2 regions of the Enterobacter sp. PL_is514 genome follow, and region 2 is predicted to be linked to the other one. Evidence: predicted binding sites of a transcription regulator. Region 2 holds the regulator's gene; the other holds the start of a gene.
The links. Region 2 encodes PhoB, which activates phosphate uptake and scavenging genes when phosphate is short. Its sites were predicted from a motif close to CTGTCATAAAACTGNCNNAT; they were not measured.

Region 1 (3,598 bases), on a different contig from region 2:
CATGCCCCGGACATCAACGCGTTTGCCACGGGCGCCCGTCGCGATGCGTCACTGGTTGCCGTCAGCACCGGTCTGCTGCAGAACATGAGCCGTGACGAAGCTGAAGCGGTTATCGCCCACGAAATCAGCCATATCGCAAACGGTGACATGGTGACCATGACCCTGATTCAGGGCGTGGTGAACACCTTCGTGATCTTCATCTCCCGCATCCTGGCGCAGATTGCGGCAGGCTTCATGGGCGGGAACCGCGACGAAGGCGAAGAGAGCAACGGCAACCCGCTGATCTACTTCGCCGTGTCGATGGTTCTGGAACTGGTATTCGGTATTCTCGCCAGCATCATCACCATGTGGTTCTCTCGTCACCGTGAATTCCACGCGGATGCCGGCTCTGCGAAGCTGGTTGGTCGTGAGAAGATGATTGCCGCGCTGCAGCGTCTGAAAACCAGCTACGAGCCGCAGGAAGCGAACAGCATGATGGCCTTCTGCATTAACGGTAAATCCAAATCGCTGAGCGAGCTGTTTATGTCTCACCCGCCACTGGATAAACGTATTGAAGCGCTGCGCAGTGGTGAATACCTGAAGTAACGCAGGAACCCTAATAAGCCGGGCAGGAGTACACTCTGCCCGGCTTTTTTTATGCCTGAACCCTGGGCTGTGTCACCCGCAGGCCGCTGACGACCGCCGCGAGTGAAGCAAGGGCACCTGCGGTGAGAAGCGCAATGTGGTTACCGTTTTGTCCGGCAAGGTTAAACATCAGGGCGACCAGTGCCGCACCGCTGCTTTGGCCCAGCAGACGCGCGGTCCCCAGCATACCGCTGGCTCCTCCGCTGCGATGACGCGGCGCGGAGGTGATAATGGTGTGGTTGTTAGGGGACTGGAACAGACCAAACCCCGCGCCGCACAGGATCATGCGCCAGATGATGTCCAGATCGGTTGGCGATGACGGTAGCAATGCCAGCGCGAAAAGGCCTGTCGCCATCACCGCCAGTCCCAAAGCACCCAATAAACCGGCATGGACGCGTTCAATTAAATAACCTGCCAGCGGTGCCATCACCATGGTCGCCAGCGGCCAGGGGGTGAGCAGCAGGCCGGTCTCCACCTCTGAACGTCCAACCACGCTTTGCAGAAAGAAGGGTAGGGAGACCAGTGCCAGCATCTGGGCGCAGAACGAGCAGACAGACGTGCAAATGGAGAGGGAAAAGAGGGGAATACGCAGCAGATCAACAGGCAGTAGAGGCACAGGGAGAGTGAGCTGGCGGCGAACAAAGAAGAAGCCGATCGCCAGCAGGGCGATAAGCTCCGCGCCGGTAAGCATCAGAGACTGTCCCTGCGCAAAGCCGCTCAGCGCCGTAATCAACAGGCCAAAGGTCAGGGCATTCATCACCGCACTCGCCACGTCGAAGCGCGGCATGGTGCTTTTGGGACCGTTAGCGGGAAGAAAGCGCAGGGCAAAGAAGATGGCGACAATACCCAGCGGCACGTTGATGGCGAACAGCCACTGCCATGACGCAACGGAAAGGATCGCCGCCGCAATCGTTGGCCCGGCGGCAGAAGAGACGGCGACAATAAACGAGTTTATCCCCATTCCTCGCCCCAGATGACGCTGCGGATAAATTAAGCGGATCAGCGCCGTGTTTACGCTCATGAGCGCCGCGCCGCCAAAACCCTGCGCAATGCGGGCAAGCGTCAGGGTATGCAGTGAATCTGAAAGAGCACAGAACAAAGACGTAAAGGTGAAAACCACCAGACCGCACTGATACACCCGACGGTAACCGAACATATCGCCCAGGAAAGAGAACGAGAGCAGGGAAACCACGATCGCAATCTGATAGGCGTTAACAATCCATATCGAACTGGCGGGAGAGGCGTGCAGGTCGCTGGCGATGGTTGGCAGGGCAACGTTTGCGATTGCGCCGTCAAGGACCGCCATTGATATACCGATAATGATGGTCGCTATCGCGCCATACCGCTGGGGTAAAGGCAGGCCATCGGAAAGGGTCTTTTCCATTAGGGTTAAAAAAGCTCAGCGTGAAATTATTCTCAGGGTAACTATTTTAGCATTGTTACAGCCGCGATATGTCGCAGATTTGTAACGAAGTAAACGGGGATTGATTGCAGGTGACATGACGGGAACTTATAATAAAAACCGGTTCTGATTTTTATAAAACACTCGCTATGAGGTGGTAAATGGCTATTGCGGATTTGGATAAACAGCCAGATTCTGTTTCTTCCGTGCTGAAGGTGTTTGGCATCTTACAGGCTCTGGGAGAGGAGCGTGAAATAGGTATTACAGAGTTGTCACAGCGCGTGATGATGTCAAAAAGCACCGTATATCGCTTTTTGCAGACCATGAAATCGCTGGGTTACGTTGCCCAGGAAGGCGAATCTGAAAAATACTCCCTGACGCTGAAGCTGTTTGAGCTGGGTGCCCGCGCGCTACAAAATGTTGACCTGATCCGCAGCGCCGATATTCAGATGCGTGAAATCTCTCGCCTCACTAAAGAGACCATCCATCTCGGCGCGCTGGATGAAGACAGCATTGTTTACATCCATAAAATCGACTCCATGTACAATCTGCGCATGTATTCGCGCATTGGTCGTCGCAACCCGCTCTACAGTACCGCCATTGGTAAAGTTCTGCTGGCGTGGCGCGATCGTGAGGAAGTGAAGCAGATCCTCGAAGGCGTGGAATACAAGCAAAGTACCTCACGAACCATTACCAGCACGGACGCGCTGCTAACGGTGCTCGATCGCGTACGCGAGCAGGGGTATGGCGAAGATAACGAGGAGCAGGAAGAGGGACTGCGCTGCATCGGCGTTCCGGTATTTGACCGTTTTGGCGTGGTGATCGCGGGCTTAAGTATCTCCTTCCCAACCTTACGTTTCTCCGAAGAGCGTCTGCATGAGTATGTGGCTATTCTCCACACTGCCGCACGTAAGATTTCTGAACAGATGGGGTATCACGACTACCCGTTCTAATCTCTGTTCACATAAAAAAACGCCGCATCTGTTGCGGCGTTTTTTGTCGGTCATTTACCCGGCTGACTAGCCATTATCAATCACGACGGAAGTCTTACGCAGGACTGGACAGTGGGTTAAGCCAACAATCCCGCTGTCAGTATGCAGATATTGTGCAGTGCTCATTCCTTGTGCTGTTAAGTATTTACACTGAATGCCTAACCCGGCAGCGTTTTCGGTGCTTCCCACAAGCACGCCATAACCCGTTAGAAGAAGGCCAATCCAGACAAGGGCCAGTGCAATAATTGTTCGAATGATTAAGCGCATCATTACCTCTTTTATCGTTGTTATCATAATGCTAGCGTAAACGGTTTACGAAACGAAACAAGTGCAGGATTCTGAAAAAAGCGCGATGGCGGCACAGTTAGCCCTTGTTTAAGATAAGCGTGATAACCTCGTTACATCAGGTCATTAGACGGAGTGTGGAGTGAAAAAAATACGCTGGGTAATTCTGATTATCGTGCTGATAGCGTGCGTGGTGTTATGGACGCAGACGATCAATGTGATGTGCGATCAGGATGTACAGTTTTTTAGCGGCGTTTGCGCAATCAATAAATTTATTCCGTGGTAACACGCATTT
Region 2 (3,598 bases):
TTGAGCGCTTAACAGAATTTTCTCGCGCTGCTCGCGGCTGCGGCGGACCAGTAAGACTTCGACGGGCAAATCCTCCGTCAGCGCCTGAATTTTGCGCTGCATATCGTGCAGGTAGTCATCGGTGGTGATTTCGATATCCAGCCAGACGGGGGGATCTTGTTCGACACCGCGCCACTGCTCCAGCTGGGCGGTGATGGCATCGAGATCGCCTTTCAGCACCGCCAGCGGCTGGGTGACCGGTACTTCCAGCGTCTCGACGGCGCGGAGTTTTCCCTCGCTGAAGCTCACCAGATGCACGGATTTGGCTTTGCCAGTTTCGTCAAAGCTGAGCGAAATAGGGGAGCCGCAGTAGCGGATGTGCTCGCTGCCGCCAATAACCTGCGCGCGGTGGATATGCCCGAGCGCAATGTAGTCGGCTGGCGGGAAGTTTTGCGCCGGAAAAGCATCCAGCGTGCCGATATAGATGTCACGCACGGCGTCACTTTTACTGGCCCCGACGGTGGTGAGATGCCCGGTCGCAATCACCGGAATAGGCTGGTCACCCCGCAGGGCACAGGCTTCGGCGTGCTGCTGGTGGTAATAGTCTGTGATGGCCTGTAAGAGATGTTGCTGCTTTTCTGTACCCGACAGCCCCGCCTGGCTTTGCACGATGTCCCGCGGACGTAAAAACGGTATCGGACACAGCACAGCCCCCGGCGACCCGTCGCGTTTATTCAGGATCTGTGGGGCGTGCCCGGCGCTGGCGACCACGGTGGTATTGAGAAATGCCAGGATATCGCGGGATTCATTGAGCGTGGCGACGGAATCATGGTTGCCGGCGACAATCACCAGGTGACAGCCAGTTTGCTGCAGATTCACCACGAAGCGGTTATACAGCTCACGCGCATAGCTGGGGGGCGAGCCGGTATCAAAGATGTCACCCGCCACAATAATCGCGTCCACCTCGTGCGTCCGGGCCGTTTCCAGCAGCCAGTTCAGGAACGCTTCATGTTCAGCCGCACGGCTTTTGCTGTAAAAATTTTGACCCAGATGCCAGTCCGAGGTGTGAAGTATGCGCATAGCTGATCCGTGGCAAAAAAGAGAAAGCAGGATTATAAACGTTCAGAGAAGGGAAAATAACCGCTGTAATAAAACAACGGTTTGCCCGTTATCGTGGTACTGTTTTTCATAAATCTGTCATAAATCTGACGCATAATGGCGCCGAATTACAAACTTGTAACTTAAATAAGATAAGACAGGGCAAAGTATGGCGAGACGTATTCTGGTCGTAGAAGATGAAGCTCCAATTCGTGAAATGGTGTGCTTCGTGCTCGAGCAAAACGGTTTCCAGCCGGTTGAAGCGGAAGATTATGACAGCGCAGTGAACCAGCTGAATGAACCCTGGCCCGATCTGATTCTGCTGGACTGGATGTTGCCTGGCGGCTCCGGACTGCAGTTTATCAAACACCTGAAGCGTGAAGCGCTGACCCGCGACATCCCGGTTGTGATGCTCACGGCGCGCGGAGAAGAAGAGGATCGCGTGCGCGGTCTTGAGACCGGCGCGGACGATTACATTACCAAACCGTTCTCCCCAAAAGAGCTGGTCGCCCGCATTAAAGCCGTGATGCGCCGTATTTCGCCGATGGCGGTGGAAGAGGTGATTGAGATGCAGGGGCTGAGCCTTGATCCCACCTCACACCGCGTGATGACCGGTGAAAATCCCCTCGACATGGGGCCTACCGAATTTAAACTCCTGCACTTCTTTATGACCCACCCGGAACGCGTGTACAGCCGCGAGCAGTTGCTGAATAACGTCTGGGGAACTAACGTGTATGTCGAAGACCGGACGGTTGACGTACATATTCGCCGCCTGCGAAAAGCACTGGAACTGAGCGGCCACGATCGCATGGTGCAGACGGTCCGCGGCACGGGTTATCGTTTTTCTACCCGTTTCTGAACAATGACAGGAGTGTGACGCGTGCTGGAACGTCTGTCATGGAAAAGGCTCGTCTTTGAACTGATCTTATGCTGTATTCCGGCCTTCCTTCTTGGGGCCTTTCTTGGACACCTGCCGTGGTTTCTGCTGGCGTCGGTCACCGGGCTGCTGATCTGGCATTTCTGGAACCTGCTGCGCCTCTCCTGGTGGCTGTGGGTTGACCGAAGTATGACGCCGCCGCCGGGAAGCGGCAGCTGGGAGCCGCTGCTGTACGGTCTGCATCAGATGCAGATGCGTAATAAAAAGCGTCGCCGCGAGCTGGGAAGCCTGATTAAGCGTTTCCGCAGCGGTGCAGAGTCGCTGCCGGATGCCGTGATTCTGACGACCGAAGAAGGGACGATCTTCTGGTGTAACGGCCTGGCGCAACAGCTGCTGGGCCTGCGCTGGCCGGATGACAACGGTCAAAATATCCTCAACCTTCTGCGCTATCCCGAGTTTACGCTGTACCTGAAAAAGCGTGATTTTACCCGTCCGCACAATCTGAAGCTCAATAATGGTCGCCATCTGGAGATCCGCGTGATGCCCTACAGCGATAAGCAGTGGCTGATGGTGGCGCGCGATGTTACCCAAATGCACCAGCTGGAAGGGGCGCGTCGCAACTTCTTCGCCAACGTCAGTCACGAACTGCGAACCCCGTTGACCGTGCTGCAGGGCTACCTGGAGATGATGCAGGAGCAAACGCTGGAAGGCGCGCCGCGTGAAAAAGCGCTGCACACCATGCGCGAGCAAACGCACCGGATGGAAGGGCTGGTGAAGCAGCTGCTGACGCTCTCGAAGATTGAAGCGGCGCCAACGCTGGCACTAAATGACACCATTGATGTCCCGATGATGCTGCGGGTCGTGGAGCGTGAAGCGCAGACGTTAAGCCACAAAAAGCATCACCTGACCTTTGAGGTCGACAATACGCTGAAGGTGCTGGGCAGCGAAGATGAACTGCGTAGCGCTATTTCCAACCTGGTGTATAACGCGGTGAATCATACGCCTGAGGGGACAAATATCGTGGTGCGCTGGCACCATGCCCCAACGGGGGCGGAGTTTAGCGTGGAAGACAATGGGCCGGGGATCGCGCCGGAGCATATTCCGCGTCTGACCGAGCGCTTTTACCGTGTGGATAAAGCGCGATCCCGGCAGACGGGCGGAAGCGGCCTGGGGCTGGCAATTGTGAAACACGCGGTGAATCACCACGAAAGCCGTCTCGATATTCAGAGTACGCTGGGTAAAGGAACCCGTTTCAGTTTCGTTATTCCGGAACGATTAATTGCCAAAAAGATCGCCTGACGGCAGGCGTGTCATTTTACCTTTCCACGGGTCAGCCATCGCTGGCCCGTTTGCTTTGCAGTCAAGCGAAACGCGGATGAATTTTATACGGCTGTCTGTTTTTTGTTCGCATGATTAGCCATGGGTTTTTCTTATAAACAGCGTATTATTCTAACGTGTATTTTCATGCTGGCATATTGTTCTGGTTTTGCGATCCCACCTTGCCTTTAAACGTTATAAGCGTTTAAATTGCGCCCCAGATACTGTCAGACCGACTGTATTTGCGTGGTAAATCGAAAAACTATTCTTCTCCACGCCAGGACGGGAGCATTTCCCGCTGAAATTGAGCAAATTTTCGGCTGTATC

Region 1: kdgR (DNA-binding transcriptional regulator KdgR) is a predicted target of PhoB. The motif match lies at 2,077-2,096, and genes of this name have one in related genera.

What each region holds. Positions count from the first base shown of each region.
Region 1 covers NZ_JBVPGN010000028.1:384,907-388,504, forward strand. The annotation lists gene htpX (protease HtpX) at 1-585, shown strand, start outside; gene AC0TNG_RS08085 (MFS transporter) at 635-2,008, opposite strand; gene kdgR (DNA-binding transcriptional regulator KdgR) at 2,188-2,979, shown strand; gene AC0TNG_RS08095 (YobH family protein) at 3,046-3,285, opposite strand; gene mgrB (PhoP/PhoQ regulatory lipoprotein MgrB) at 3,446-3,589, shown strand.
Region 2 covers NZ_JBVPGN010000032.1:127,509-131,106, forward strand. The annotation lists gene sbcD (exonuclease subunit SbcD) at 1-1,059, opposite strand, end outside; gene phoB (phosphate response regulator transcription factor PhoB) at 1,247-1,936, shown strand; gene phoR (phosphate regulon sensor histidine kinase PhoR) at 1,958-3,253, shown strand.